Regions from separate parts of the Streptomyces sp. NPDC048258 genome, predicted to be linked through region 3. Evidence: riboswitches for the same ligand, from Rfam matches in the RefSeq annotation. Region 3 holds a riboswitch; each other region holds the start of a gene.
The links. A riboswitch is a leader RNA that binds a small molecule or an ion and turns the genes downstream of it on or off. The one in region 3 is predicted to bind cobalamin.
Positions count from the first base shown of each region.

Region 1: it holds a riboswitch for cobalamin, as region 3 does, so the genes downstream of both, ACGFYQ_RS05065 (ribonucleoside-diphosphate reductase subunit alpha) here and ACGFYQ_RS06215 (energy-coupling factor ABC transporter permease) in region 3, are expected to answer to the same signal.
Region 2: it holds a riboswitch for cobalamin, as region 3 does, so the genes downstream of both, ACGFYQ_RS32260 (cytochrome P450) here and ACGFYQ_RS06215 (energy-coupling factor ABC transporter permease) in region 3, are expected to answer to the same signal.
Region 4: it holds a riboswitch for cobalamin, as region 3 does, so the genes downstream of both, metE (5-methyltetrahydropteroyltriglutamate--homocysteine S-methyltransferase) here and ACGFYQ_RS06215 (energy-coupling factor ABC transporter permease) in region 3, are expected to answer to the same signal.

Region 1 is NZ_JBICZH010000002.1:186,960-194,464, forward strand. It holds gene ACGFYQ_RS05050 (helix-turn-helix domain-containing protein) at 135-1,103, opposite strand; gene ACGFYQ_RS05055 (hypothetical protein) at 1,186-1,410, shown strand; gene ACGFYQ_RS05060 (ribonucleotide-diphosphate reductase subunit beta) at 1,442-2,458, opposite strand; gene ACGFYQ_RS05065 (ribonucleoside-diphosphate reductase subunit alpha) at 2,458-4,845, opposite strand; cobalamin riboswitch at 4,988-5,117, opposite strand; gene ACGFYQ_RS05070 (GNAT family N-acetyltransferase) at 5,162-5,659, opposite strand; gene ACGFYQ_RS05075 (YbdD/YjiX family protein) at 5,728-5,958, opposite strand; gene ACGFYQ_RS05080 (carbon starvation CstA family protein) at 5,955-7,505, opposite strand, start outside.
Region 2 is NZ_JBICZH010000018.1:138,972-146,476, forward strand. It holds gene ACGFYQ_RS32250 (SWIM zinc finger domain-containing protein) at 1-692, shown strand, start outside; gene ACGFYQ_RS32255 (hypothetical protein) at 1,043-2,041, shown strand; partial or broken gene ACGFYQ_RS32260 (cytochrome P450) at 2,446-3,666, opposite strand; cobalamin riboswitch at 3,841-4,066, opposite strand; gene ACGFYQ_RS32265 (3-hydroxybutyryl-CoA dehydrogenase) at 4,214-5,098, opposite strand; gene aceB (malate synthase A) at 5,095-6,693, opposite strand; gene aceA (isocitrate lyase) at 6,805-7,505, opposite strand, start outside.
Region 3 is NZ_JBICZH010000002.1:446,474-453,978, reverse strand. It holds gene ACGFYQ_RS06235 (amphi-Trp domain-containing protein) at 1-194, shown strand, start outside; gene ACGFYQ_RS06230 (DUF2252 domain-containing protein) at 257-1,597, shown strand; gene ACGFYQ_RS06225 (YhjD/YihY/BrkB family envelope integrity protein) at 1,609-2,520, opposite strand; gene ACGFYQ_RS06220 (flavodoxin family protein) at 2,602-3,321, opposite strand; cobalamin riboswitch at 3,422-3,646, shown strand; gene ACGFYQ_RS06215 (energy-coupling factor ABC transporter permease) at 3,676-4,371, shown strand; gene ACGFYQ_RS06210 (energy-coupling factor ABC transporter substrate-binding protein) at 4,371-4,721, shown strand; gene cbiQ (cobalt ECF transporter T component CbiQ) at 4,725-5,474, shown strand; gene ACGFYQ_RS06200 (ATP-binding cassette domain-containing protein) at 5,471-6,292, shown strand; gene ACGFYQ_RS06195 (PadR family transcriptional regulator) at 6,328-6,885, shown strand; gene ACGFYQ_RS06190 (EF-hand domain-containing protein) at 6,959-7,171, opposite strand; gene ACGFYQ_RS06185 (tRNA-dependent cyclodipeptide synthase) at 7,426-7,505, shown strand, end outside.
Region 4 is NZ_JBICZH010000016.1:166,776-174,280, forward strand. It holds gene bla (class A beta-lactamase) at 1-552, opposite strand, end outside; gene ACGFYQ_RS30640 (TetR-like C-terminal domain-containing protein) at 723-1,451, shown strand; cobalamin riboswitch at 1,576-1,800, shown strand; gene metE (5-methyltetrahydropteroyltriglutamate--homocysteine S-methyltransferase) at 1,974-4,292, shown strand; partial or broken gene ACGFYQ_RS30650 (M48 family metalloprotease) at 6,360-7,370, opposite strand; gene ACGFYQ_RS30655 (hypothetical protein) at 7,380-7,505, opposite strand, start outside.

The DNA.
Region 1 (7,505 bases), 260 kb from region 3:
GGCGCTGTGCGGCGCGGCCAGGCCGGGCATCATCACCGTACGACACCGGTTGACTACGTACCGGGCTGGTTTGGGCCAAAGGTTCTCTGCTTCTCGGCCAGGGCGCACCTGACCGGTGCACCCGGGCGGGCCGGTCAGGCCGCGGCCTGCGGGCCCCGGAAGGTGCGCCTGAACGAGTTCGGTGTGGTGCCGAGCGTCCGCAGGAAATGGTGCCGCAGGGCGGCCGCGTTGCCGAAGCCGCAGCGGCCCGCGATCGCGTCGACGGTCTCGTCGGTGGACTCCAGCAACTCCTGGGCCAGCAGGACCCGCTGGCGGAGCACCCATTGGTACGGGGTGGTGCCGGTCTCCTGGAGGAAGCGGCGGGCGAAGGTCCGCGGCGACATGTGCGCGCGCTCCGCGAGCTGCTCGACGGTGATCTCGTCGTCCAGGTGGCGGGCCATCCACCCGATCACCTCGCCCACCGTGTCGCACGCCGTGCGGGGGAGCGGGCGCCGGATGAACTGGGCCTGCCCGCCGTCCCGGTGCGGCGGTACGACCATCCGTCTCGCGATGGTGTTGGCCACCTCGGCGCCCTGCTCCTGCCGGACCACGTGCAGGCAGGCGTCGATCCCGGAGGCGGTGCCCGCCGAAGTGATCACCTGGCCCTCGTCCACGTACAGCACGTCGGGGTCGACCAGGGCACGCGGGTAGCGGCGCGTCAGGGTCGGGGCGTGCATCCAGTGGGTGGTGCAGCGGCGGCCGTCGAGCAGGCCGGCCGCGCCCAGCAGGAAGGCTCCGCTGCACACGCTCAGCACCCGCGCCCCCCGGTCCACGGCCCGGCGCAGGGCCGCCAGCAGCGGCTCGGGGTACTCGCGTGTCGTGGCCGTGCGATCGGCCGGCACGCAGATCAGGTCCGCGCTCTCCAGCCGCTCCAGTCCGTACGGGACGACGATCTCGAAATGCCCGTCGCCGGTCGGGGAGCGCCGGTCCTCCGCCGCGCACACGGCGAAGTCGTACACCGGTAGTCCCATGTCGCTGCGGTCGATTCCGAAGACCTCGCAGAAGATCCCCAGCTCGAACGGGGCGACACCGTTGACGAGGGCCACGGCCACATTGGTCAGCATGACTCCAGTGTGGCAGTAATTCGATCTTCGGTGACAGTCCTGCCACTGTTCGATCATGGCCGATCAGGCGGACAGTGGAGGTATGAGCACCTTCGTGAACTACCTCGCCGTCCTGGCCATCGCCGCCGTCCTGCTCGGGCCCAGCCTGTACGGGGCCCGGCGCGACCGACGGGTCGACCGACAGCTGCGGGCCGCCGCGACCCGGCGGGTGTGGCTGCCCCGCCAGCGGGCGGGCGGTCTCCCGCCCACCTACCGCCGGCGCGGCATCCGGTTCGGCACCTGGCGCCGGGGACGGATGGCTCACTGAGCCCCTGCCCCCGGCGCACACGCGGACGGGCTTAGAAGTCCTCGTCCAGGTCGACCGTGCCCTCGACCGCGACCTGGTAGGCCGACGGACGACGCTCGAAGAAGTTCGTCAGCTCCTGGACGCCCTGCAGCTCCATGAAGGAGAACGGGTTCTGCGAGCCGTACACCGGCGGGAAGCCGAGGCGGACCAGGCGCTGGTCCGCGACGCACTCCAGGTACTCGCGCATCGACTCGGTGTTCATGCCCGGCAGGCCGTCGCCGCAGAGGTCGCGGCCGAACTGCAGCTCCGCCTCCACGGCCTCCTTCAGCATGTCGGTGACCTGCTGCTGGAGTGCGTCGTCGAAGAGCTCCGGCTCCTCCTTGCGGACCGTGTCCACGACCTCGAAGGCGAAGTTCATGTGCATGGTCTCGTCGCGGAACACCCAGTTGGTGCCCGTGGCCAGGCCGTGCAGCAGGCCGCGGCTGCGGAACCAGTACACGTACGCGAAGGCGCCGTAGAAGAACAGGCCCTCGATGCACGCCGCGAAGCAGATCAGGTTCAGCAGGAAGCGGCGGCGGTCGGCGGCCGTCTCCAGCCGCTCGATCTTCTCGACCGAGTCCATCCACCGGAAGCAGAACTGCGCCTTCTCGCGGATGGAGGGGATCTCCTCGACCGCGTCGAACGCCGCCGCGCGGTCGTCCGGGTCGGGCAGGTAGGTGTCGAGCAGCGTCAGATAGAACTGGACGTGCACGGCCTCCTCGAACAGCTGGCGCGACAGGTACAGGCGCGCCTCCGGGGAGTTGATGTGCTTGTAGAGCGTCAGCACCAGGTTGTTCGAGACGATCGAGTCGCCCGTCGCGAAGAACGCGACCAGACGGCCGATCATGTGCTGCTCGGAGGGGGTCAGCTTCGCCAGGTCGGCGACGTCCGAGTGGAGGTCGACCTCCTCGACGGTCCAGGTGTTCTTGATCGCGTCCCGGTAGCGCTCGTAGAAGTCCGGGTAGCGCATGGGGCGGAGCGTGAGCTCGAAGCCCGGGTCCAGGAGGTTCTTGGTTTCGTTGGAGCTCATTACTGGCAGGCCTCGCAGGACTCGGGGTTCTCAAGGGAGCAGGCCAGGGCGTCGGCGTCGACGGCCTGCGGAAGGGGCGTGGCGGCGGCCGGGACGGCGGAGCCGGACGCGGCGCGGGCGATCTTCGTCGCCGGGCGCGAGCGCAGGTAGTACGTGGTCTTCAGGCCCTGCTTCCAGGCGTACGCGTACATCGAGCTGAGCTTGCCGATGGTGGGCGTCTCCAGGAACAGGTTCAGCGACTGGGACTGGTCGAGGAACGGGGTACGGGCCGCCGCCATGTCGATCAGGCCGCGCTGCGGGATCTCCCACGCCGTGCGGTACAGCTCGCGCACCTCGGCCGGGATCCAGCCGAAGCCCTGCACCGAGCCGCTGGACTCGCGCAGCGCCTCGCGGGTCTGCGCGTCCCACACGCCGAGCTGCTTCAGCTCGTCCACCAGGTACGCGTTGACCTGGAGGAACTCCCCGCTCAGCGTCTCGCGCTTGAACAGGTTGGAGACCTGCGGCTCGATGCACTCGTACACGCCCGCGATCGAGGCGATCGTCGCCGTCGGGGCGATGGCCAGGAGCAGCGAGTTGCGCATGCCGCCCTTGGCGACGCGGGCGCGCAGCGCGTCCCAGCGCTCCGGCCAGTTCAGCTCGACGTCGTAGTGGTCCGGGTGCAGGACACCGCGGGCCGTGCGGGTCTGCTCCCAGGCGGGCAGCGGGCCGCTGCGCTCGGCGAGGTCGCAGGAGGCCTCGTACGCGGCCAGCATGATGCGCTCGGAGAGCTTGGTGGACAGGGCCTTCGCCTCGGGGGAGTCGAAGGGCATCCGCAGCTTGAAGAAGACGTCCTGGAGGCCCATGGCGCCCAGACCCACCGGGCGCCAGCGGGCGTTGGAGCGGCCGGCCTGCTCGGTCGGGTAGAAGTTGATGTCCACCACGCGGTCGAGGAAGGTCACGGCGGTGCGGACGGTCTCGTCCAGGCGCTCCCAGTCGATCTCCCCGTCCACCACGAAGGCGCCCATGTTGACCGAGCCGAGGTTGCAGACGGCCGTCTCGCCGTCGTTGGTGACCTCGATGATCTCGGTGCACAGGTTAGAGGAGTGGACGACGGAGCCCGGCTCGGCGGTCTGGTTCGCCGTGCGGTTGGAGGCGTCCTTGAAGGTCATCCAGCCCTGGCCGGTCTGCGCGAGGGTGCGCATCATCCGGCCGTACAGGTCGCGGGCGGGCATGGTCTTGCGGGCCAGTCCCGACTCCTCGGCCTTGCGGTAGGCGGCGTCGAACTCGTCGCCCCACAGGTCGACCAGCTCGGGCACGTCGGCCGGGGAGAACAGCGACCAGTCGGCGTCGGCGTTCACGCGGCGCATGAACTCGTCCGGCACCCAGTGGGCGAGGTTCAGGTTGTGTGTACGGCGCTGGTCCTCACCGGTGTTGTCGCGGAGCTCCAGGAACTCCTCGATGTCCGCGTGCCAGGTCTCCAGGTAGACGGCGGCGGCGCCCTTGCGGCGGCCGCCCTGGTTCACGGCGGCGACGGAGGCGTCGAGGGTCTTCAGGAACGGCACGATGCCGTTGGAGTGGCCGTTGGTGCCGCGGATCAGCGAACCGCGGGCGCGGATGCGGGAGTACGACAGACCGATGCCGCCGGCGTGCTTGGAGAGGCGGGCGACCTGGTGGTAGCGGTCGTAGATCGAGTCGAGCTCGTCCAGCGGGGAGTCCAGCAGGTAGCAGGAGGACATCTGCGGGTGCCGGGTGCCGGAGTTGAAGAGCGTGGGGGAGGACGGCAGGTAGTCGAGGCGGCTCATCAGCCGGTACAGCGAGGCCACTTCCTCGACCGCGCGCATGCTCTCGTCCTCCGCGAGGCCGCAGGCCACGCGCAGCATGAAGAACTGCGGGGTCTCCACGACCTGGCGGGTGATCGGGTGGCGCAGCAGGTAGCGGCTGTGCAGGGTGCGCAGGCCGAAGAAGCCGAAGCGGTCGTCGGCGCCCTCGGTGAGGGCGTGCTCCACCAGCGCGTCCAGGCGGCTCGCGTGGATGCGGACGAACTCGGCGGTGCGGTCGGCGATGAGCCCCTCGCGGTGCCCGACCGCGACGGACGCGGAGAAGGAGGTGGCGCCCTGGCCGGCGGCCTCGTCACGGACGGCGAGGGTCAGCAGCCGCGCGGCGAGGCGGGAGTACGCGGGGTCCTCGGAGATGAGCCCCGCGGCGGCCTCGGTGGCCAGCCCGCGCAGTTCGGCCTCGTCGGCGGCGGAGCTGCGGCCGCGCAGCGCGGCGGCGGCGACCCGGCCGGGGTCGGTGTCGGGGAGGTCCGCCGTCAGTTCGGTGAGGGTACGCAGCAGCGTGGCCCCCGGGCCCTCGGTGTTGTCGCCAGAAACGGACTCGGCGCGCGGTGCGGAAGGCGCGATGGTCACGGCGGGAGCTCTCCCTCGCTCGGCCCGGTCATCGGCGGGGCGGGGCGCGAGCGGGCGCATGCGGGCGTGGCAGGAACGCGTACACCCCATGGCGTCCACCGGCCCAACCGCGAGGCCCGGACGTATCGGCACCCGGTTCGGTCGAGCCGGGCGCGCTGTCGGCAGGTCCTCGGACTTGGTGTCCGGTAGGCGGACACTTCATACCGTTGCGGGACAGTTCCGGATTCGCACCGGATTCCCCTGCGGCGACAGCAGGCATGAGCATACATGTGGGGGCGACCGGATGCGGCAGCCCCCACATGTTGTGTCGGCGTGGCTACAGCTTCAACTGATAGGTGAGCAGCGTCAGGCCCTCGATGGGCGCCCAGTCCCGCTCGGGAGTGCGTACGAAGCCCAGTCGCGTGTAGATCCGGTGGGCGCCGGCCATGGTGCGCTGGGTGGACAGCACCAGCCCCGTCACGCCCTCGACGGCCCGGGCCCGCTCGACGCACGCCCGCACCAGCGCCTCGCCGGCGCCCCGGCCGCGCGCCTCGTGGGCCACGGCGAGCATCCGGAACTCGGCCTCGTGCGGGCCGGCGATGTCGGCCAGCGGGCTGCCGGGCGCGGCGAAGGTCACTCCGCCCAGGAGCCGGCCGTCCTGTTCGGCGACGAGCACCTCGGCCCGGGCGGCCCGGCCGGCCACGTCGCGCAGCACGTGCAGGTACCCGTCGTCCTCGTTGAAGTCCAGGTGCCCGTCGGCGAGGTAGGCCTGGGCGGTGATCTCGCCCAGTTCCGCGTAGTCGGCGGGCCGCACCGGCCTGATCGTGATGTCCATGCCGTCGAGTGTGCCGGAGGCAGGCCGAAGGGCCCCACCCGTTCGGGGCGGGGCCCTTCGGCTGTCCCTCAGCAGCAGCGGAAGCCCTCGCGGGGGTCCGCCTCGCGCGCGTCCGTGCGGGCCCGCTCGAACTCCCGGCGGGTCGGGACCCGCGCGTCCGGGTCGTGGGAGCGGGCGTGGGCCACGTACCGGTCGTACGCCGCTTCGCCCGAGAACTCCCGTACGTAGAACCGGACCCGGGCCAGCGCGCCGCGCAGGCTCGTGCGGCCGCTGATGAGGCTGCTCACGAGCCCGCTCATGAGGACAGCGGCTCCTTGACCCGGCCGCCGCCCGAGTCGAGGCCGGCCGCGACGAGCTCGGCCCGCTCCTCGGCGGTCGGGATCAGTCCAGCCGGAGCGACGATCTTCGACTCGGTCCACGGGACCTCGGAGAGCTTCACGGACTCCGGGCTGCTGATCGCCTTGAAGCAGGTCCGGGCCGCGTCCGCCAGCACGATGATGATCAGGATCGCGAACAGCGCCGACAGCGCGCCGTCCACCGTGGCGTTGGTGACCACGGTGTGCATGTCGTCCATGTTCTTGGCGGGCGGCAGGACCTTGCCCGCGTCGATGCCGGTCTGGTACTTGTCGCGCTGCGCGAAGAAGCCGACCTTCACGTCGTCCGAGAAGATCTTCTGGTAGCTCGCGGTGAGCGTGACGGCGACGTCCCACGCCAGCGGAACACCCGTCACCCAGGCCCACTTCAGCCGGCCGGACTTGACCAGCAGTGTGGTGCAGACGGCCAGGGCGACCGCCGCGAGCAGCTGGTTCGCGATGCCGAACAGCGGGAAGAGCTGGTTGATGCCGCCCAGCGGGTCCTTGATGCCGACCCAGAGGAAGTAGCCCCAGCCGAGGACGACGACGGCGCTCGCCAGCCAGACGCCCGGCTTCCAGCTGACGTCCTTGAAGGACTTGTGCACGTTGCCGAGGGTGTCCTGGAGCATGAACCGGCCGACGCGGGTGCCCGCGTCGAGCGTCGTCAGGATGAACAGCGCCTCGAACATGATGGCGAAGTGGTACCAGAAGGCCTTCATCCCGGCGCCGCCGAGGACGGCCGAGAAGATCTCCGACATTCCGAGTGCGAAGGTCGGCGCGCCGCCCGTACGGGACAGCAGGGTGGCCTCCTCGACGTCCTTCGCGGCCTGGGCGAGGGCGTCCGGGGTGATGGCGAAGCCGAAGTTGGTCACCGCCGCCGAGGCGGTCTCGACCGTGGTGCCGATGACTCCGCCGGGGGAGTTCACGGCGAAGAACAGTCCGGGCTCGATGATGCAGGCCGCGATGATCGCCATGACCGCGACGAACGACTCGGTGAGCATCGCCCCGTAGCCGATGACCCGGACCTGGGTCTCCTTCTGGATCATCTTCGGTGTGGTGCCCGAGGCGACCAGGGAGTGGAAGCCGGACAGGGCCCCGCACGCGATGGTGATGAAGACGAAGGGGAACATCGAGCCGGCGAAGACCGGGCCGTCGCCGCGGGCAGCGAAGTCGGTGACCGCGGGCATCTTCAGCGTCGGCATCGCGATGACCACGCCCAGCGCGAGCAGCGCGATCGTGCCGATCTTCATGAAGGTGGAGAGGTAGTCGCGGGGCGCGAGGAGCATCCACACCGGCAGCACCGACGCGACGAAGCCGTACACGACCATCCAGATGACCAGCGTCTCCTTCTCCAGCGTGAAGGTGGAGGCGAAGGAGGACTCGGCGACCCAGCCGCCCGCGACGATGGCGAGCAGCAGCAGCGCGACGCCTATGACGGAGATCTCGGTGACCCGGCCGGGGCGCAGCACACGCAGGTAGAAGCCCATGAACAG
Region 2 (7,505 bases), on a different contig from region 3:
CGAACGGCCACACCCACCTGGTGATCGCCAAGGAGCTGGAAGCGGCGGGCCGTGCGGCCGAGGCCCTGGAGTGGGCCGAACGCGGCCTGCGGGAGGCCGAGTCCGACTGGGGGCCGGACGACGAGCTGGTCACCTTCGTCTGCGAACGGTACGCGCGGGCCGACCGCCTCGCGGGCGTGGTCGCGATCCGCCGGGACCTGCTGCAGGCCCGCCCCTCGTTGGCCGCCTACCAGCATCTGCGTACAGCGGCCCGGGCGGCCAACGCCTGGGAGGGCTCCGAGCGCGCGGGCGCCCTGGAGGTACTGAAGGCGGCCGCCCAGCCCAGAGACGGCCGCTGGTACGGCGGCTCCGTGCTGGTCGACGCGCTCATGGACGACGCCGACCTCGAAGCCGCCTGGCAAGCGGCCGCCGACGGGTACGCGGACCAGCGGCAGTGGCTGGCCCTGGCCGACCGAATCCGCGACAAGAAACCGGCCGACGCGCTGACCGTCTACCTGCGCTGGATCGAGCCGCTGCGCAAGCAGACCGGTGACAGCACCTACGAACGCATGGCGGAGCTGCTGCTCAGCGCCCGCTCCTGCCACCGCACACTCGGTACCGAGGCCGAGTTCGCCACCTACCTGGCCTCCCTGCGCGCCGACCAGAAACGCAAGCGGAAGCTGATGGCGACTCTCGACCTGCACGGACTGTGAGCGGTACCGCGCCGTCTCGCCCGCCGTGCTCCGATGCTTGGCTTGGGCCTCTGCCAAGTCCTCGTACGGGACCCACGGTGGAGGCGGCGCTGACGGCCTGGGTCGGACGGAGCCCACGCGGCATACCGGGCTCGCCGCCGCTGACCTCCCGGCCAACTCCGGTGCACCGCACAGGAATGGTCTTGCTGATCAGGTTTCGTGTGGAGTGTTCTTGGCGAAGTACTTCAACCATGGGCTTATCACCGGTTGCCGGTCATCCTTCTGTCGCCGTGTTCCGAGAGCCCCGAGGCGGGCGGCCCGTCCCGGTGTTGGGCCCACGGGTCGATGCTGAGGCGAAGCGAACCGCGCGCGTGCTGGCCGCGGTGTCGACCCATGCCAGACCTGTCGAGCGCACCCTCGCGCTGCGGCAGGCTGCCACGGTCGCAGGTGAGTTGGCGGCCGCGCTGTCGGATCTGGCTCCGGCCGTGGTCGGTGAGGGACTGCCGGCGGAGTCGACCAGTCAGTCGTTCTTCCGGGTCCGTGAGGGGGAGCTGTCGGATCAGCAGGCTGCCCTGCACGGTGTCCTGGTCATCCACCGCGGTCTGGAGGATCTGTGTGATGCTCCGCTGTCGGGTTCCGACCTGGCGCTGGAGGTGACCGGGATGCGGCAGTCGATGCTCGATCTCACCGGCGCAGCGCCGGGCGCAGACCATGACTCCCTCCCGACGGTGGCCGTCCCCGAGGCCGGTGCGGGATCGTCGTTGGAGAGTGTGTGGAGTGCTCGGTGGCTCATCGGTCACCAGGTCCATGTCCTGTTCAACGTCTGCGCTGCGGTCGCCGTGGCCGACGCCACCCACCATCTGCGGCACGGCGACGGCGATGCCGCCCTCACGCGGCTGGCCGATGCGACGGTGTACGTGCGCGGCTTCCCCGCAGCGATGGCCCACGCCAGTACGATCCCGGCCGACTACTACATGGCGTCGATACGCCACACCATGGCGCCTCCGTCGGTGGACATCCCGTTGAGCGGGCGCCAACATCGCGGATACAAGCTGTTCCGGGCGGCGATGAAGGACCTGCTGTCCGTGGTTCCCGACTCCTACGAGCACTTGGCAGCCCGCGCCCCGGAGCTGGCCGAGGCACGGGGTGCTCTCCTGGAAGCCGACATCGTGGACGGTGAACGGCACGTCACCCTCGCGTACTCGATGGTGCATCTGCGTCGTTCGATCGCTCAGAAGCCCGAAGGTCCCGACAACGCGGTCGCCGAACTACGGCTGATGCGCCATCGCCGGGCGGCCCAGTACGCCTCGCTGATCCGATTCGGGGACCATTACATCGCCGACGCCGTGGCCGGCCTGCGCCACTCGTGAGTCCGCGCGTCCGCCGCCCACGCCCCGGCAGGAGACCCTGATGCCCGAGACGACGCCCGACACCAACCAAAGCACCGTCGTCGCCGCAGACCGGGAGCTGGGTCCGGCCGATGCCGGCGCGTGCGAGCGGCTGGCCCGCACCCTGTGCACCCGCGGGGACGACCAGGTCGACAGCCCCGAGTGGGTGGCACGGGCCCGGGACGCCTGGGAGGATCTTCCGCTACTGCTGCGCCGTGAGGTGCGCCGGTTCAGAAGGCATTCCGGCCCGCACGGCACATTGGTGATCGGCGGCCTGCCCGTCGGTCAGGCCGCCCTGCCCGCGACACCGACCGTACCCGGCTCGGTCCAGCGCCAGGCCACCATCTCGGCGGCGGTGCTCACCATGGTGGCATGCGGGCTCGGCGAGCCCCTCGCCTACCTGGCGGAGAAATCCGGCGCCCTCGTGCAGGACGTCGTGCCCGTCCCCGGGCAGGAGACCTTCCACGGCGGGCCGGCCGTAGTTCGAACCGTGCGGCCAGGGCAGCCAGCGCGACCGGTGCGCTGATGGCAGCGAAGGGGGCACCGACGCAGCGGTGCGCGCCGGCGCTGAAGGGGAGGTAGGCGTTGCCGCGGGTCGTGAGTGCTTCGTCTCCCGTCCAGCGGTGGGGGTCGAGGCCGAGGAGAGTACCGAGGGTGGTCAGCGACTTCTGGTAGTCGTTGATCCAGATGTTGCGGCCGTTGACCACGCCGGCGACGAGTCGCTTGCCGGGGAGGCCGCCGACCGCGGCGAGGTCGCGGAGGTTGGCCTCGGCCGCGTCGATGAAGTCGAGGGCGAGCCCCTCCACGGGGGCCTTCGCCAGCACGGGCAGGGCCTCGCCGAGCCGGTCGAAGTACGAGGCCACCAGCAGCTTGGGGCGCTCGGTCAGGGCGCCGAACTCCCGGTAGGTGCGGGCGGCGGCGTTCAGTTCGGCCGGGGTACGGTCCTGGACGAGGGCGGGCTCATCCAGCTGGACCCATGCGGCGCCCGCGGCGCGCAGGTCCGCGAGGACCTGGGCGTAGACGGGCAGCAGCCGGTCGAGCAAGGTCAGCGGCTCGAAGTCGGCGGCCACGCCGGGCGCGGGCTTGGCGAGGAGCAGGTACGTCACCGGGCCGACCAGGACCGGGCGGGCGGTGTGGCCGAGCGCCAGGGCCTCCTTCAGTTCGGCGACCTGCTTGGCGGAGTCGGCCGTGAAGACGGTGTCGGGGCCGAGTTCGGGGACGAGGTAGTGGTAGTTGGTGTCGAACCACTTGGTCATCTCGAGGGGGGCCACGTCCTGGGTGCCGCGCGCCATGGCGAAGTACCCGTCCAGGGCCCCTGCCTCGACCGCCGCCTGATGGCGGGCAGGTACCGCGCCGACCATGACCGTGGTGTCCAGGACGTGGTCGTAGTACGAGAAGTCACCGGTCGGAACCTCGGTGATGCCCGCCTCGGCCAGCTGTTGCCAGTTCGTGCGGCGCAGGTCGCGGGCGGTGTCCTGGAGGGCGTCGGCGGTGACGCGGCCCTTCCAGTAGCCCTCGACGGCCTTCTTCAGTTCGCGGTTCTGTCCCTGGCGGGGGTAGCCGTACACGGTGGCCTGTACTGCCGCGGCTGCGGACTCGGTGGTCACGGAACTCTCCTTCGCGAGCATGTCTCCATGGACCCGGTGAGGGTCGAGGGTGCGAAGGGGTGCCGGAACGGGCGGACCGCCGGGTTCGCGTACGACTGGGGTACGCGACGGGGAGGATCCGCCTGAGGTGCACGCCGACCCGCCCACGAGGTCACCGGGAAACCGGGCGCGGTCGATCGCGCACGGGCAACGGGCAGGTCTTCGGACTCGCGGGCACGCCTGCCGGTCTCCCGGCGGGCACCTACTGGCCGTCGCTTCCCAGGACCGGTTCCGGTCCCAGTGCGTATGACGGCGGTCGTTCCCGCTCACCGCTGCGGGGCAGTCCCGGATTCCCACCGGGTTCCCTCTTACGACGCATCCCGCCTGGCGGACGGGGCGAACCAGCTGCGAGGCCCACAGTAGGTCGACTGACCGGGGAATGGACGCTGCTTTCCACATGTCGGACGATGAAATGAGACACGGTGGGGTGCGGCGACACCACTCGCCACACCTCCACCGTTCTTGCGTGCCTCCGGCGCACCCTCAGCCCGGAGACCTGCCGGGACCCTCAGCCCCGGCCGTATGTGTGGAACCCGCGGCCGCTCTTGCGGCCGAGCAGCCCCGCCTGCACCATCCGCTGGAGCAGCGGGGGCGGCGCGTACAGGGGTTCTTTGAACTCCTCGTAGAGGGACTCGGCGATCGCCGCGACCGTGTCCAGGCCGATCAGGTCGGCGAGCTTGAGCGGCCCCATCGGGTGGGCGCAGCCCAGTTCCATTCCGGCGTCCACGTCGGCGGCGCTGGCGTACCCGGATTCGGCCATCCGGATGGCGGAGAGGAGGTAGGGAATCAGCAGCGCGTTGACCACGAAGCCGGCACGGTCCTGGGAGCGGACCGTGGTCTTGCCCAGGGTGTCGCTGGCGAAGGCCTCGACGTCGGCGATGGTGTCCGCCGAGGTGTGGAGGGAGGAGACGACCTCCACGAGCGGCAGGACGGGGACGGGGTTGAAGAAGTGCAGGCCCACCACCCGGTCGGCGCGGCCGGTGGCCATACCCAGCCGCATGATCGGAATGGCCGAGGTGTTGGTGGCGAGGATGGCCTCCTGGTCCTCGACGATCTTGTCGAGGGCGGTGAAGATCTCCGTCTTGGCGTCCGGGTTCTCTGTGACGGCCTCGATGACCAGCTGCCGGTCGGCGAGGTCCTCCAGGTCGCCCGTGAACACGAGCCGGGCCAGGGCGTCCTCGGCGGACATCCGGTCCATCTTGCCCCGCTGGACGGCGCGCTCCAGGGAGACGGCGACACGTTCCCGGGCGGCGCGGGCGGTGGAGGCGTCCGATTCGGCGACGACGGTGTCGAGTCCGGCGCGGGCGCAGACCTCTGCGATGCCTGCGCCCATCTGGCCTCCGCCGACGACTCCGACGCGCTGGATGCGGGCCGACTGCGCGGGGGCGCTCACGCGTTCACCTGCGCGGCGGCGCGGCGGACGAGGTGGCGGGTGTATGCCTCGGGGGTGAAGAAGTCGGGGAGGCGGATCGAGAGTGCCGTGTCCACGAAGATCTCCCGTGCTTCGAGGGCGAGCGCCTGCGGGTCCTCGGCCTCCAGGGCCGCGCATTCGGCGTCGAGGAGGTCGATGACCGCCCCCCGGTCAACCCGGTCGTGGCGGAGCCATTGCCAGATCTGAACGCGGGCGATCTCGGCGGTGGCGGCGTCCTCCATCAGCCCGTTCAGTGCGACGGCGCCGCTGCCGCGCAGCCAGGCGTCGAAGTAGCGCAGCGCCACGGCCACGTTGGAGCGGATGCCCTCCTGGGTTGGCGGGGCGGAGGTCCGGCGGACGTTCAACAGATCGGCGGCGGCGACCTCGACATCCTCGCGCGTCCGCTCCAGCTGGTTCGGCCGCTCCCCCAGGACCCCGTCGAAGACCTCGCGGCAGACGGGGACGAGCCCTGGGTGGGCGACCCAGGATCCGTCGAAGCCGTCCTCGGCCTCCCGCTCCTTGTCCAGGCGCACCTTCGCCAGCGCGGCGTTGTTGGCTTCCGCGTCCCGGCTGGGGACGTGGGCGGCCATGCCGCCGATGGCGTGGGCGCCGCGCCGATGGCAGGTGCGGACGAGGAGTTCCGTGTACGCCCGCATGAACGGGGCGGTCATGGTGACCTTCGCCCGGTCGGGCAGCTGGAAGTCGGTGCGGTGGCCGAAGGTCTTGATGAGGCTGAAGAGGTAGTCCCAGCGGCCCGCGTTCAGTCCTGCGCTGTGCTCGCGCAGCTCGTAGAGGATCTCCTCCATCTCGAAGGCAGCGGTGATCGTCTCGATCAGGACGGTCGCGCGGATCGTGCCGCGGGGAATGCCGAGGAGTTCCTGAGCGAACAGGAAAATGTCGTTCCACAGCCGGGCCTCGTACCGGTTCTCCAGCTTGGGGAGGTAGAAGTACGGGCCGTACCCGACGTCGATCTGCCGCTGGGCGCAGTGGAAGAAGTACAGGCCGAAGTCCACGAAGGAGGCGGAGACGGGCCGGCCGTCGATCTCCAGGTGGTCCTCGGTGAGGTGCCAGCCGCGCGGGCGGACCATGATGGTCGCCAGGTCCGTACCGAGCCGGTACTCCTTGCCCTCCGGGGTGGTGAAGTCGATGCGTCGTGTGATCGCGTCGAGCAGGTTCAGCTGGCCGTCGATGACGTTGTCCCAGGTAGGGGCGGTGGCGTCCTCGAAGTCGGCCATCCACACGCGGGCACCGGAGTTCAGGGCATTGATCGTCATACGGCGCTCGGGCGGGCCGGTGATCTCGACCCTGCGGTCCGTCAGACCGGGTGCGAGTGGGGCAACCCGCCAATCGGGGTCGGCGCGGACGGCGGCGGTGGCGCGGGAGAAGTCCAGGGGCGACCCGGAGACCAGGTGGGCGGACCGGCGGCGGCGCTCCTTGAGGATCTCCAGGCGTCGGTCTGCGAATGCGGCGTCGAGGCGCCCGATGAACTCCAGGGCCTCGGGGGTCAGGATCTCCTCGTGGCGCTCAGCCGGTGCGCCGAGAACCCGGACACTGCTGATCAGGGGCGTGAGTGACATGCGGTTCTTCTCCTCAGCGTGGGACGGCGGGCGCCCGAGAAGGAGGCCTCTCGGGCGCCGTCGGACGGCGAACGGCAGGGCGCCGCGCTGGCCTGGCGGCCAGGAGGATTCCTAGTGGAACTGCTCTTCCTCGGTGGAACCGGAGAGCGCGGTGGTGGAGGAGGCGGGGTTGACTGCGGTGGAGACCAGGTCGAAGTAGCCGGTGCCGACCTCGCGCTGGTGCTTGACCGCGGTGAAGCCCTGCGCCTGGGCCGCGAACTCGCGCTCCTGGAGGTCGACGTACGCGGTCATGCCGTGCTCGGCGTAGCCGCGGGCGAGGTCGAACATGCCGTGGTTGAGGGAGTGGAAGCCGGCCAGGGTGATGAACTGGAAGCGGTAGCCCATCGCGCCCAGCTCGCGCTGGAACTTGGCGATCTGGTCGTCGTCCAGGGCGGCCTTCCAGTTGAAGGAGGGCGAGCAGTTGTACGCGAGCATCTGGTCCGGGTACTGCGCGTGGATCGCCTCGGCGAACTCGCGGGCCTGCTCCAGGTCCGGGGTGCCGGTCTCGACCCAGATGAGGTCCGCGTACGGTGCGTAGGCCAGGCCGCGGGCGATGACCGGCGCCATGCCGTTCCGGACGTGGTAGAAGCCCTCGGCGGTGCGCTCCCCGGTGCAGAACTCGGCATCGCGCTCGTCGACATCGCTGGTCAGCAGGGTGGCCGCGAGGGCGTCCGTACGGGCGATGATCAGGGTCGGGGTGTCGGCGATGTCGGCGGCGAGGCGGGCCGCGTTGAGGGTGCGGATGTGCTGCGAGGTGGGGACGAGGACCTTGC
Region 3 (7,505 bases):
ATCGGCTCTCCGCGCTCGCGGACGCACTCAGGCGCGGCGGCAAAGCCGAACTGGAACTCGGACCCGGGACGCTGACCCTGCGGATCCCCGACGAACTCCTCAGCGAGATCGAGGTCGAGGTCGGCGACGGGCAGATCGAGCTGGAGATCGAACTCAAGTGGCCGACCTCGAAGGCCGGCGCCACGGAGGAATAGGCCCCGCCCGCGATCCGCCGTCCCGCCGTCCAGGCCGGGTGCGGAGCGACAAGGAGCAGACCATGACCAGTCCAGCCGATCGGGCCCGGACCGGGCGCGCGGTCCGCAAGCAAGTCGGACGGGCCTCGCACGGCCGGTGGACACCGGCCGCGGACCGGGCCGATCCCCTGTGGGTGCTGCGGCGGCAGGCCGCCGACCGGGTGGCCGAGCTGCTGCCGATCCGCTACGGGCGAATGGCGGTCTCCCCGTTCACCTTCCTGCGCGGCGCGGCCGCCGTCATGGCCGCGGACCTCGCCGCCGTACCGAACACCGGTCTGACCGTCCAGCTCTGTGGTGACGCGCACCTGCTGAACTTCGGCGTCTTCGCCTCACCCGAGCGCGCGTTGCTGTTCGACCTCAACGACTTCGACGAGACCCTGGCCGGCCCGTTCGAGTGGGACGTCAAGCGGCTCGCCGCCAGCGTCGCCGTGGCCGCCCGCGACCGGGGGCACGGTGACGAACGGGCGTGGCGAGCCGCCCGCGCCGCGGCCGCGGCCTACCGGCGTGCCATGCGGCAGCTGGCCGAGCAGGGCGAACTCGCCGTCTGGTACGAGCGGATCGACCCCTACGCGGTACTCCCCCTGATCCGCGAGCGCAAGCGGCGCGGACGGGCCGAGGCGAACCTGGAACGCGCCCGCGGGCGCACCAGCCTGCAGGCACTCGACAAGCTCACCGAGATGCGGGGCGGCCGCCGGCGCATCATCCACGACCCCCCTCTGCTGGAGCCCGTCGGCAAACGCGCGACACGGGCCGTCGACGCGATCTTCAGCCAGTACCGCAGCACCCTCCCCGAGGAGCGCCGCCTCCTGCTGGACCGCTACCGGTTCGTCGACGCGGCCCGGAAGGTCGTCGGCGTGGGAAGCGTCGGCACACGCTGCTTCATCGTCCTGCTGACCGGTCGCGACGAGCGGGACCCGCTCTTCCTCCAGATCAAGGAAGCCACGCGGTCCGTACTGGAGGACCACCTGCCGGCCGAAGGCGCTGGTCATCACGGCCACCGGGTGGTCGCGGGACAGCGGCTGATGCAGGCCACCGGCGACATCTTCCTCGGCTGGACGACCGGACCGGAGGGACGCCACTTCTACTGCCGACAGCTGCGTGACATGAAGGGATCGGCGCTGGTCGAGACCATGGGCCCGGCCGTGCTCCGCCAGTACGCCGAACTGTGCGGCATCGCCCTGGCCCGCGCCCACGCCCGCTCCGGCGACCGCGTCGCCATCGCCGGTTACCTCGGCAACGCCGACACCTTCGACCGGGCCATCGCCGACTTCGCACTCCACTACGCCGACCAGACCGTCTCCGACCACGCCGCGCTCACCGCTGCCGTCGCCGACGGCGACATCATCGCCACCACCGGAGTCTGAACCGAACCCGCTCAGCGCCGTTTCGCTTTCCTGTCCGGCCGGAAGCGGGAGATCTTCCCCCGGGTTGTGTGCCAACGCTCCCTCATCTGGTCGACCACGTTGTCCCATTCACGGCGGATCTCGTCATCGGGCGGTCGCTCGCCCTGGCGGATGCGGCCGAGCTCGTCACGCACCTCCCGGCCGAGCGCCGCCGACCCCACCACGACCAGCACGATGCCGAAGAACGCCGAGAGCATCGCGAAGACCACGCCCACCGCGCCGTAGCGGTCGGCGTAGGAGTTGAACAGACGTGGCAGATAGAAGTCCGCGCCCACGGAATAGAGCGCCGTCAGAACGGACGCGATGACACCGAACGGCAGGAGATCACGCCAGGCGACCCTCTTCGCCGAGAGGATCCAGCCACCCCAGACGAGGAAGAGCCCGGTCAGCGACGCTTCGAGCAGGGTCGCCGCCGGCGTGAGGTGCCCGCCGCCGGTGGCGGCGAAGAGCCAGCCGCTCACCGGCACGTAGACCAGGAAGACGAGGGCCCACTTCAGGTCGTTCACGGTGTTGCGCACGCTCAGGGGCTTGAGCTGCCACGTCTGTTCGAACAACCGCTGCACCGCTCGCGCGAAGCTCAGCGTGGAGATCAGCAGGAACAGGGCCCCGAGGACGCCGATGCTCGTGTCCGTGGTCGAGGCGAAGACCTGCCGCACGGCATCGGCTCCGGCCCCGGTGAGGCCGTACCGGTCGATGATCCGGTCGGCGACGTCCTTGTCGCCGATGCCGGCCAGAACGGCACCGCAGAGGATCGCGAGGGAGATCATCGCGGTCAGCATGCTGGACGCCAGCGCCATCGAGCGATCGAACCCCGCGATTCTCTGGAATCGGTTCACCACGCGAAGCGCGAATGCCGGACGCAGCCAGAACGTCAGCGTCCTCATGAATCGCTCGCGATCGATGAGAGCCGCCCTCCCCTCCGTGGATCCCGGGAGCCCGTGGCCGGGTGCCTGCCGGAACGTCCCTCACCTGTGTTCGGGGTTCTCGAAGTCGAAGCGGCACCCCGCGTCCCACAGCGAGCGCTGGTTCCCGTGCGCCGGGAAGCCGCCCGAGCGCTTGAGGAGCGCGGCCAGGTGCATCAGGTTCCAGCTCATGAACGCCGTGTTCCGGTTGGTGAAGTCGTTCTCGGGGCCGCCCGAGCCCGGGTCGAGGTAGGAGGGGCCGGGCCCGGCCTCGCCGATCCAGCCGGCGTCGGCCTGCGGCGGGATCGCGTAGCCGAGGTGCTGGAGGCTGTAGAGGACGTTCATGGCGCAGTGTTTGACGCCGTCCTCGTTGCCGGTGATCAGGGCGCCGCCGACGCGGCCGTAGTAGGCGTACTGGCCCTGCTCGTTCAGGAGGGAGGAGCAGGCGTAGAGCCGCTCGACGACCTGCTTCATCACGGAGCTGTTGTCGCCGAGCCAGATGGGCCCGCACAGGACGAGGACGTCGGCGTCCATGATCTGGCTGTAGAGGACCGGCCACTGGTCGCTCTCCCAGCCGTGCTCGGTCATGTCCGGCCAGACGCCGGTCGCGATGTCGTGGTCGACGGCGCGGATGAGCGAGGTCCGGGCCCCGGCCGATTCCATGACGGCGCGGCTCTTGTCGATCAGGCCCTCGGTGTTGCTGGTCTCGGGCGAGCGCTTGAGCGTGCAGTTCACGTAGACGGCGGTTAGGTCTGAGTAGTCGTACTCGGTGTCGGCAGCCACGGTCCCAGCCTGTGGAGGCCGGGCCGGGGCCGCCACCCGGCCGCGCCCGTACGGGGACCCACGCCGATCGGGGCGGGTTGGTGCCGGTCCGCGCGGCCGACTAGGGTCAGTGGGCCTTGGTGTTCGGGAAACCGGTGTGAAACCGGTGCGGCCCTCGCCACTGTGATCGGGAAGTCCGGCTCCACCTCCCCCAGACCCCGTCTGGGAGGTGCCCCCCAGCGGGGAGCCACTGGGCCCGCGCGGGACACCGCACGGCCCCGGGAAGGCGGAGTCCGGGCATCGGCACCCGTGAGCCAGGAGACCGGCCGGGGCGCGCTGTCCATCCACGAGGTGCTGGAGAGGTCTTCCCCACTCATGCATATTGCCGAGGGGTTTCTGCCCCCGTTGCACGCGGTCGCCTGGGGCGCCGCGTCCGCTCCCTTTGTCGTACACGGAGTACGCGCCCTCACCCGCGAGGTGAAGGCCAATCCGGAGAGCACGCTGCTGCTCGGAGCCTCCGGGGCGTTCACTTTCGTCCTGTCCGCCCTGAAGATCCCTTCTGTGACGGGCAGTTGCTCCCACCCCACCGGTACCGGGCTCGGGGCCATCCTCTTCCGGCCGCCGATCATGGCGGTGCTCGGCACGATCACCCTGCTCTTCCAGGCGCTGCTGCTGGCGCACGGCGGGCTCACCACCCTCGGCGCCAACGTGTTCTCGATGGCGATAGCCGGGCCCTGGGCGGGCTACGGCGTCTACCGGCTGCTGCGGAAGTCCGGCCTGCCGCTGATGGTGACCGTGTTCTTCGGTGCCTTCTTCGCCGACCTGGTGACGTACTGCGTGACCTCCGTCCAGCTGGCGCTGGCCTTCCCGGACGCGAGCGGCGGATTCGTCGGCTCGCTGGAGAAGTTCGCCGGCATCTTCGCGGTGACGCAGATCCCGCTCGCGGTCAGCGAAGGGCTGCTGACCGTGCTCGTGATGCGGCTGCTGATGCAGTCCAGCAGGTCGGACCTGGTCCGGCTCGGCGTCGCGAAGCTCACCGGATCCGGGACGAAGCAGGAGGCGTCGGCCTGATGACCAGGAACGCGAAGATCAACACCCTGCTGCTGCTCCTGGTGGCGGCGCTGGCCGTGCTCCCGCTCGCGCTTGGCCTGGGCGAGGGCAAGGAGGAGCCGTTCGCCGGCGCCGACGCGCAGGCGGAGGCGGCCATCACCGAGCTGAAGCCGGACTACGAGCCCTGGTTCTCGCCGCTGTACGAGCCGCCCTCCGCGGAGATCGAGTCGGCGCTGTTCGCCCTCCAGGCGGCGCTGGGGGCGGGCGTGCTCGCGTACTACTTCGGCGTCCGCCGGGGTCGCCGTCAGGGTGCGGCCGCCGCCGCTGCCGACGCGGTCCCGTCCGCGTCCCCGTCCGCCACGGAGTCGTAGGCGGTGCTGCCGATCGACGCGGCGGCGCACAGCAGCCGTTGGCGCCATCGCCACCCTCTGGAGAAGGCCCTGCTGGGGATCGGGCTGACGGTCGCCGCGGTGTGCCTGCCCCCGTGGCCCGGCGGGCCGCTGGTCGCCGCGGCCACGCTCGCCGTGCTCCTCGGCCCCGCCGGGGTGGCCCGGCGGCAGCTGTGGCGGGCCTTCCGGATCCCGCTCGGCTTCTGCTTCACCGGGGCACTGCCGCTGCTGTTCGCCGTCGGGGGGCCCGCCGGGTTCGTCTCGCTGGCCCCGGACGGCCCACGGCACGCCGCGGAGCTGCTGCTGCGCACCTCGGCGGCCTCGCTCGGCGTGCTGCTGTTCGCGTTCACCACCCCGGTCTCGGACGTGCTGCCGCGGCTGGTCCGGGCGGGGGTGCCGGCTCCCGTGGTGGACGTGGCCCTGGTCATGTACCGGATCGGGTTCCTGCTGCTCGACTCCCTCGCCCGGGTCCGGCAGGCCCAGGCGGCCCGGCTGGGCACCACCGGCCGGGCGGCGGCGTGGCGTTCGGTGGGCGGGCTCGCCGCGACCTCGTTCGTACGCGCCTTCGACCGCGCGGCGCGGCTCCAGTCGGGCCTGGCCGGGCGCGGCTACGACGGCGCGCTGCGCGTGCTCGTCCCCGAGGCGGCGCTGTCCTGGCGCTTCCTGGCCGCGTCCGCCGCGCTGCTGACCGGGCTGACCGCCGTGACCCTCGTACTGAAGGAGCTGTACCTGTGAGGCCGTTGGTGGAACTGGTGGGCGCGGGCTACGCGTACGAGGACGGGCCCGCCGTGCTCTCCGGCGTCGACTTCGGGATCGCCGAGGGCCGGGCGCTGGTCCTGCTGGGCCGCAACGGCAGCGGCAAGACCACGCTGATGCGGCTGCTCAGCGGAGGCCTGCGGCCGGGGTCGGGCGCGCTGCGCCTGGACGGCGCGGCGGTCACCTACGACCGCGCCGGCCTGACCCGGCTGCGGACGGCGGTCCAGCTGGTCGTGCAGGACCCGGACGACCAGCTGTTCGCGGCCTCGGTGGAACAGGACGTCTCCTTCGGGCCGATGAACCTGGGCCTGCCGGTGCCGGAGGTCCGCGAGCGGGTCGACTCCGCCCTCGCCGCGCTGGACATCACGGCGCTGCGGGACCGCCCGACGCACCTGCTCTCGTACGGGCAGCGCAAGCGCGCGGCGATCGCGGGCGCGGTGGCGATGGCCCCGCGGGTGCTGATCCTGGACGAGCCGACCGCCGGGCTGGACCCGGACGGCCAGGAGCGGCTGCTGGACGTGCTGGCGGGGCTGCGCGCCTCGGGGACCACGGTGGTGATGGCCACCCACGACGTGGACCTGGCCGTCCGGTGGGCCGACGACGCGGCGGTCCTGGCCCCGTCGGGCATCCGGGTCGGCCCGGCCCCGGCGCTGCTCTCGGATCCGGCCCTGCTCGCCGAGGCGGGCCTGCGCCAGGCCTGGTCCCCGGCCGTGACGGCCTTCCTGCGCACCCGCGGCCTGCTCCCCGCCGACGTCCCGGGCCCCCGCACCCCGGAGGCGCTGTCCGCATGGGCGTAGACCGGCCGGAGCCACGGCAAACCTAGGATGGCGTCATGTCGCTCCCGCACGCCATCCTCACCGCCCTGCTCGAGAAGCCCTCGTCAGGGCTTGAGCTGACCCGGCGGTTCGACAAGTCGATCGGGTTCTTCTGGTCGGCGACGCACCAGCAGATCTACCGCGAGCTCGGCAGGCTGGAGGAGTCCGGGCTGATCCGGGAGCTGCCGAGCGAGGTGCCCGTACGGGGGCAGAAGAAGGAGTACGAGGTCCTGCCGGCGGGCGGCGCGGAGCTCGCGCGGTGGGTCGCCGAGAGCCAGGACCCGAAGCCGATGCGCGATCCCCTGCTGCTGCGCATCCGCGCGGCGGGGGTGGTCGGGCCACAGGAGCTCGGCCCCGAGCTGCGGCGCCATCTGGAGCTGCACCAGCGGCAGCTGGCCCAGTACGAGGCCATCGAGGAGAAGGACTTCCCGCCGGAGCGGGACGCCGTGGAGGACCGGCTGCGCCGTCTCGTCCTGCACGGCGGGATCGCCCTGGAGACGTTCTGGCTGCACTGGCTCCGGGAAGCCCTGACCGAGGTCGAGGACATGACGCCCCCGGGCGGCACCACGGCATGACCGCGCCCCCGCCCGGCAGGTGGGGCGGGGGCGGCGCGGAGGCCCGCTGCGCGCAGGCCCGCTTCGCGGGGGCCTAGTTGTTCAGGGCGGCCCAGAACTCGTCGAAGCTCAGCAGGCCGTCGCCGTTGGCGTCCTTGGCGGCGAGCACGGCGTCCGCGACCGCGCCGGTGACGTACGCGTCGCCCATCGCCTTCATGGCCGCGCTGTACTCGTCGGCCGTGACGAAGCCGTCACCGTTCACGTCGAACTTGTTGAACGTCGCCCGTGCGCTCTCGATGTCCGCCACTGGGTCCACCCCTTCTCGGTGCTTGTTGACCGGCTCAGGGTAGCGGCCCCCGGAGCCGGCCTCCGCTCCGGGTCCCGTTCGGGCGGCAGATAGATATTCAATTACTCTTCCGTAAGGCGGAAGCGATAATTCCAGCCAACAAATCCGGCCCGGACTTGTCACGCTCCGGCACCACCGCATAACGTACCGACATTGCCGCCACACCAGGAGCGCAGGGCTCCCAGGGACAAGCGGCAACAAGGGCGATCACACAGGTGACGATCACAGCTGACGCATCATTCGAAGTTCTGCCCTTCACACGCACCTGCCGCCATATCTGGGAAGACGGCGACCA
Region 4 (7,505 bases), on a different contig from region 3:
GTCGGGCTCCCAGCGGTCGAGCCGGGTGGTTCGGTCCCCCACCGAACGACAGAACCGGGTGACCGCGCCGGGGCCGCCCAGTTCACGGAGCAGGAGGTTCGCGGCCGCGTTGTCGCTCTGGCAGATCGTGGCGGCGCACAGCCGGCCGATGGTCATGCCCTGGGCCAGGTTCTCGGGCAGCCCGGTGACCGGCCCGTATCCGGAATCCCTCACGTCCCGCTCCGTGTAGTGGAGGTGCTTGGCGAGCACCTCTCCGTCCTGGTCCAGGTCACGGAGCACCGCCGCGACCGCGAGGGTCTTGAAGAGCGAGCACATCGGGAAGAGCTCGTCCGCCCGGTACAGCACCGTCCTGCCGTCGGCCGTGTTCCGGGCGAACACTCCCAGGCGGGCGGAGTGCCGCAGTTCGAGCGTGCGAAGCTGCCGCAGGATCTTGTCGCGCCCGGCCCGGGGGGCTGCGAATGCCGTGCCGCTGAGCGATAACCCTGCCAGCGCCGCGCCGGCCCCGACGGCCAGCACGGCGCGGCGGGTGGGGCGGACTCCTGCGAATTCCACGATGCGATCTCCACTTCTGTTCCGGTCCGTATGAGAGCGAGGACGCAACAGGAGTCCAGGTGGTTCACTCCGGCACTGGTGCCGGCTGTAGAAGCGGTAGCCGTCCGTGCCGCCCAGGCGCTCCGGGGGCCGCACACACGGCAGTTGTGGCCGGCGGGTACGGTTTCGGCATGGACGTTTCCGCAACAAGTGCGACCGCCGACAACGTGACGCCGTCGACGGTGATCAAGGACACCGCGCGTCAACAGCTGGTGAAGACGGGTGCCGGAGGGCTGTCCCTGGATGCCGTGGCGCGCGACAGCGGTCTTGCCGTCGCCGAGGTGGAAGCCGTCTTCCCGCACCGGGACGACCTGTTGACCGCGCTGGTCATCGACGCCTACAACGCGTCCGGCGCCGCGATGGAGCAGGCGGACGCGGCCGCCACGGGCGCCGGTGCCTCGGCCGGTGCGCGGCTCCTCGCGGTCACGCGCGCGCTGCGGCAGTGGTCCTTCGACAACCCCGCCGAGTTCACACTGATCTACGGCTCGCCCGTTCCGGGCTACCACGCCCCGCAGGACACGGTCCCGCCCGCCTCGCGCACCCCCGCGGTACTCGCCGGCATCGTGCGGTCGGCGCTGGAAGGCGGTGAACTCACCCCGCCCCGGCGGACGGTGCCGGGCCCGCCGCTGCTCCTGCCCGCGGCCACGGAGCTGTTCGGCGGCGTGCCCGAGGCTCCGTTCTCGGACATCCTCGAGCGTGGCATCGTCCTGTGGAGCAATCTGATCGGGCTCCTGGTGTTCCAGGTCTTCAGCCGTACCCACGACAGCGTCAGGGACGAGGCCGCGTTCTTCGACTACGCCATCGCCGTGGCGGCCGAGAGCATCGGACTCGTCGTCCCCGTGGGCGAGACGAGCGACTGAACCGTGGCCGCGGGGGTTCGGCGGGTGGTGCCGCCGAGCCCCCGCGGCCGCGTCCGCCACCCGACGCGTCTCATCCCGGTGTCCGGAATATGAACACGTCTACCCGGCCTCAAGGACGGACGCCTACGCTGGCCTCGCAGCTGGTTCGCCCCGTCCGCCAGGCGGGATGCGTCGTAAGAGGGAACCCGGTGGGAATCCGGGACTGCCCCGCAGCGGTGAGCGGGAACGACCGCCGTCATACGCACTGGACCCGAGCCGGGTCTGGGAAGCGACGGCCAGTAGGTGCCGCCTCTTGAAGAGGCCGGTGTGCCCGCGAGTCCGAAGACCTGCCCGTTGCCCGCACGCGACCGTTCGCGTGCGGATGTCCCGGCGACCTCGTGGGCGGGTCGGTGTGCATACCAGGCGGGCGTCCGCGCGTACCCATCCGTACGCGGCGAAGGCGGCCCGCCCGGTCCGTCACCCTTCGCGTCTTCGTATCCGTCTCCGGGATGCCATGGAGACATGCTCGCGAAGGAGAGTTCCGTGACAGACAAGTCCGCGGCAGCGACCGCACAGCCCACCGTGTACGGCTACCCCCGGCAGGGGCAGAACCGTGAACTGAAGAAGGCCGTCGAGGGCTACTGGAAGGGCCGCGTCAGCGCCGAAGCCCTCCGTGAGACCGCCCGGGACCTGCGGCGGTCGAACTGGCGCCGGCTCGCCGAGGCCGGCATCACCGAGGTACCGACCGGCGACTTCTCGTACTACGACCACGTGCTGGACACCAGCGTGATGGTCGGCGCCATCCCCGCCCGGCACCGTGCCGCGGTCCAGGCCGACGCCCTCGACGGCTACTTCGCGATGGCGCGCGGCACCCAGGACCTGGCGCCGCTGGAGATGACCAAGTGGTTCGACACCAACTACCACTACCTCGTACCCGAACTCGGCCCCGACACCGCCTTCACCGCCGACCCGAGCCGCCAAGTGGCGGAGCTGCGCGAGGCCCTCGCACTCGGGCTGACCGCCCGGCCCGTGCTCGTCGGCCCGATCACCTACCTCCTGCTGGCCAAGCCCGCCCCGGGCGTTGCCGCCGACTTCGAGCCGCTGACCCTGCTCGACCGGCTGCTGCCCGTCTACGCGCGGGTCCTGGCGGAGCTGCGCGCCGCCGGCGCCGAGTGGGTGCAGCTGGACGAGCCCGCCCTCGTCCAGGACCGGAGCCCGGCCGACCTGGGCGCCGCGGCCCGCGCCTACCGCGAGCTCGGCACGCTCACCGACCGGCCGAAGCTGCTGGTCGCCTCGTACTTCGACCGGCTGGGCGAGGCACTGCCGGTACTGGCGAAGGCGCCCGTCGAAGGGCTGGCGCTGGACTTCACCGAGCGGGCCGCCGCCAACCTCGCCGATCTCGCCGCCGTGGGCGGCCTGCCCGGCAAGCGGCTGGTCGCGGGCGTCGTCAACGGCCGCAACATCTGGATCAACGACTACGCGCAGTCCCTCGCGACGCTGGGCACCCTGCTGGGACTTGCCGACCGCGTCGACGTCGCCGCGTCCTGCTCCCTCCTCCACGTCCCGCTGGACGCAGCCGCCGAACGGGACATCGACCCGCAGGTCCGCCGCTGGCTGGCCTTCGCCCGGCAGAAGACCACCGAGATCACCACCCTGGCCCGAGGCCTCGCCCGGGGTACCGACGCGATCGCCGCCGAACTCGCCGCCAACCGGGCCGATCTCGCTTCCCGCGCCAACTCGGCGATCACCCACGACCCGGCGGTACGGGCCCGCGCCGCGGCCGTCACCGACGCCGACGGGCGCCGCTCCCAGCCGTACGCCGAACGGTCCGCCGCCCAGCGCGCCCACCTCGGCCTGCCCCTCCTGCCGACCACCACCATCGGGTCGTTCCCGCAGACCACGGAACTGCGCACGGCCCGCGCCGATCTGCGCGCCGGACGCATCGACACGGCCGGCTACGAGGAGCGCATCAAGGCCGAGATCCGCGAGGTCCTCGCCTTCCAGGAGAAGGCGGGCATCGACGTACTCGTGCACGGCGAGCCCGAACGCAACGACATGGTCCAGTACTTCGCCGAACAGCTCACCGGCTACCTCGCCACGCAACACGGCTGGGTCCAGTCCTACGGCACCCGCTACGTCCGCCCCCCGGTCCTCGCCGGCGACATCTCCCGCCCCGAGCCGATGACGGTCCGCTGGACGGGGTACGCCCAGGCTCAGACGGACAAGCCGGTCAAGGGCATGCTCACCGGCCCCGTCACCATGCTCGCCTGGTCCTTCGTACGCGACGACCAGCCGCTCGGCGACACCGCGCGCCAGGTCGCCCTCGCCCTGCGTGACGAGGTGAACGGCCTTGAGGCCGCCGGGACTTCGGTGATCCAGGTGGACGAACCCGCGCTGCGCGAGACCCTCCCGCTCCGCGCCGAGGGTCACGCCGAGTACCTCGCCTGGGCCACCGAATCGTTCCGCCTCACCACGAGCGGCGTCCGGCCGGACACCCAGATCCACACCCACATGTGCTACGCCGAGTTCGGCGACGTCCTGCAGGCCATCGACGATCTCGACGCCGATGTCATCAGCCTGGAAGCGGCCCGCTCGCACATGCAGGTCGCCGACGAACTCGCGGGCGTGGGATACCCGCGCGAGGTCGGCCCCGGTGTGTGGGACATCCACTCACCGCGCGTGCCGTCCGCCGCGGAGGCGGCGGCCCTGCTGCGGAAGGGGCTTGAGGCGATCCCCGCCGAGCGGCTGTGGGTCAACCCCGACTGCGGCCTGAAGACCCGCGGCTGGTCCGAGACCCGCGCCTCCCTGGAGCACCTGGTCACCGCGGCCCGAGAGGTTCGTACGGAACTTCCCGCCGTCTGATCCCGGGCGAGCCGGGAAGAGCGCCGACCGCGCTCTTCCCGGCTTCGGCTCCGGCTTCGGCTCCGGGGGTGGTGCGGGCGACCGCGCGCGGCGAGCCGGTCCGTCCGGGCCAGACCAGACCCGGCCATGCCTCACCCGGCCCGGTCGCAGGTCGCCCCCCTGCACGGGTGGCCGGATCGTGCCCTTGCGGCCGTCGCCGCGCAGCACCGCGTCGATCCGGGCGTTGACCGAGGCGGTGCAGCGGCCCGCCGTGATCAGCTCGCGGAGCGCGTTCACCAGCGCCGTCTGGTCGCGCGCGGTCAGGGCCGCCGTGCAGCGTCGGCCGCCCTGGCCGGCGTGCACGGCGACGGCGTGCCAGTCGGCCTGGGTTTCCCGCTCAGGTACCCGGAACCAGACCGTCTCGTACAGTCCGGCCCGCACCCATTGCTCGCACACCGGCCGGAGCTGCTGGTCCACCGAATCCCAGGGAGCGCCCTTGGCCGCGCGGATGGCGGTGCTCAGCCTGCCGGAAAGCGAGGTGAGCTCTTCCAGGACGGTGTAGCCCCCGAGGTCGTACCAGGCATCCACCTGCCGTGCCCGTGTCGCGTCGGAGACGGGTGCGTCGGGAACGGCCGCGAGCTGCGCCGTCTGATTCTGGGAGCCGACGAGATCGACCGTGAAGGTGAGGGTGCGCAGCCGGAACGCATCGGCCGTGCCGCTGAGCCCCACGGCCGCCGCGCAGAGCAGACCGACGGTGACGCGCTGGGTGCGGGTGACGCGGGCCGGGGTGCGCGTGGCCGTCGCGCGGGGCCGGGGCGCCCGGACGCGTCGGTGGGCGGCGGAGGCCATGGCCGCGGCGCCCGCGACGGCGGTGGCGAGGACGGTCCCCAGAACGAGGGCGACGTTCAGCACGTAGAGGAACGGGAACAGCGGCAGCTGCCAGGCCGATCGCCACGCGCAGCTGTCCTGAAGGACGTTGAGGGGCCCGGAACAGCCGTCGAGGGAGGCGAGGACGGTCACCCCGACGAACCCGAGCACGGTGGTGCTCTGAGCCGCGATCAGGCTGCCCAACAGCTTGAACCGGCCCGTCCGCGCAGCCGCCGCGAGGGCGGCGAGCCCGGCCGGCCCGCTCAGGGCCAGCAGGGTCCCGGCCGTGTAGCGCAGCGCGAACAGCCCTCCTCGCGCCTCCGGTACCGGCTGACCGGTGTGCAGGTACGCCTGGACGCCCACGAACGCGGCCCAGGCCAGCACCCCGCCGAGCAGCCCCGGCAGCAGCACCCGCCGCAGGGGCGGCACCACGTCGCCGGAGGGCGGCGCGGCCGGACCGGGGTGCCAGCGCGGCCGGGCCGACGCCGGGCCGACCGCCCAGGCGGCCAGCGGTACCACCCACAGCACGGTGAGTGCGAGGGGTATCAGGTGGATGGAGGTGATGCTGCCCAGGAGGGGCAGTACGGTCGTGATCCCCGGCACCCGGCCCGGGTCTCCCGACGGGGCCGCCGATGGGAACCAGTTGAGGACCCATTGGGCCACTCCGGCGGCGCGCGCGGTGAAGCCGCTCGCATACAGCGTCCCCATCAGGTGCCACCAGGCGAGCCAGAGGGCCAGCGCGGGAACGACGGCCAGCAGACCGACCAGCACGGCGGTCCGCAGGGTGCGGCCGCGCCAGGTACGGGTCCACAGGTGGGCGCACTGCGTGATCCACCATCCGAAGGCCATCCCCACAGCCACGGGCAGCAGCAGGAGCTGCGGCCGCTGCGGCAGCCACACCCCACTCCCGCCCGAACTGGTGAGTATGGTGCCGGCCGCGATGCCCGCTCCGAGCCACCCTCCCGCCCACCAGCCCGAGGGCACCCGGGCCCCGGTGAGGACGGCGTACGCGACCGCCCGCCACAGCGCGATCCCGGTGATCGCGGTGACCAGGGCGGCGGACACGATCGTGATCACCTGGGTCACGCCGACCGTCGCCAGGTTGTACGGCGCCAGGTAGTACAGCAGGTGTACCTCGACGAGCACCACCGTGGTGCCGGTGAGGAAGAACGTCAGGGCAGGGGTGCGGAAGAGCGGTGCGGGGTCGGTCAGGGCACCCCGGCGCAGGCCCCACTGCGGGTGGGTGCGCCACAGCGCGAGGAACGGAGCGAGGGCGCGGCGCACAGGCCCGGCTGCCTGCCGGGAGGTCTCGTCGGCCCAGGCGTGCGGGTCCGCGCCCCAGCGCAGCGCGGTCAGGTCGGCGTAGACCTCTCGGCTTCGCAGGACGTCCGAGCGGGCGAGGTGGACGAGCGCGACCGTGAAGACGGTGAGCATCAACGGCCGGTCCAGCACCGGCACGCGGCCGTCCGCGAGGACACCGTGGATCACGTAGCCCTCCCGGAGCAGGTAGGGCAGGAGCACCAGGGCGAGGAAGACCCGCCACAAGGTGACGGTGGCGTACGTGAGCGTGATGTCACGGTTGGCGACGTGGGCGAGTTCGTGCAGCAGCACCGCGCGGAAGCGCGCGGGGGCGCGGTGGCGGCCGGCGAGCAGGCCGCCGTGCAGGCACACGACCGGGCGACCGGTGCGGCCGAACACCACCGCACCGGCCCCGGTGGCGGCCGGATCCACGACCACCCGGGGAATCTGCGCGAGGCCGGTGGTGACGGCCAGCTCGGCGAAGAGCGTGCGCAATTCACCGTCGGGGTCCACCGCCTCCAGCGGGACGACCCGGCCGGGCCGGGCCTTCCACCGGGGCAGGAGCAGGAAGAGCAGGACGGCCGCTACGGTCAGCAGTACGGGCCAGCCGGCCAGCTGCCACCAGGGCGGCGGGGGTGCCCAAGCGGACTGACAGAGCTGGTAGGCGACGGCCTGACTGACGGTGCGTGCGGACTGCGTCCAGGAGGAGTCGGCGGGGTCCGCCCCGGCGGCGAGTTCACAGCCGGTCCGGTCGGCGTCGGCCAGACCGATGATGACGGTCAGCATCATGGAGCCGCTCGCGGCCAGCAGCAGGAACAGCAGAGTCGCGAAGCGCACGCTCGTACCGGCGCCCAGCACGCGCTCGTCGATCCGGGGCGGGGACACGGGCGGGACTGCGGGTACGGGATCCGGCCGCTTCCCGGTGGCGCCCATCCTGCCCGCCTATCCCTGGCCGCCGGCGGGCGCGGCGCCCGGGGCCGGAGCGGGGGTCCCCGGGGCCCCGGGTGGCTCCGGGGCTGCCGGGGTCGGGGACGGCTCCGTGCTCTCCCCGCCCGGTGCGTCGGCCAG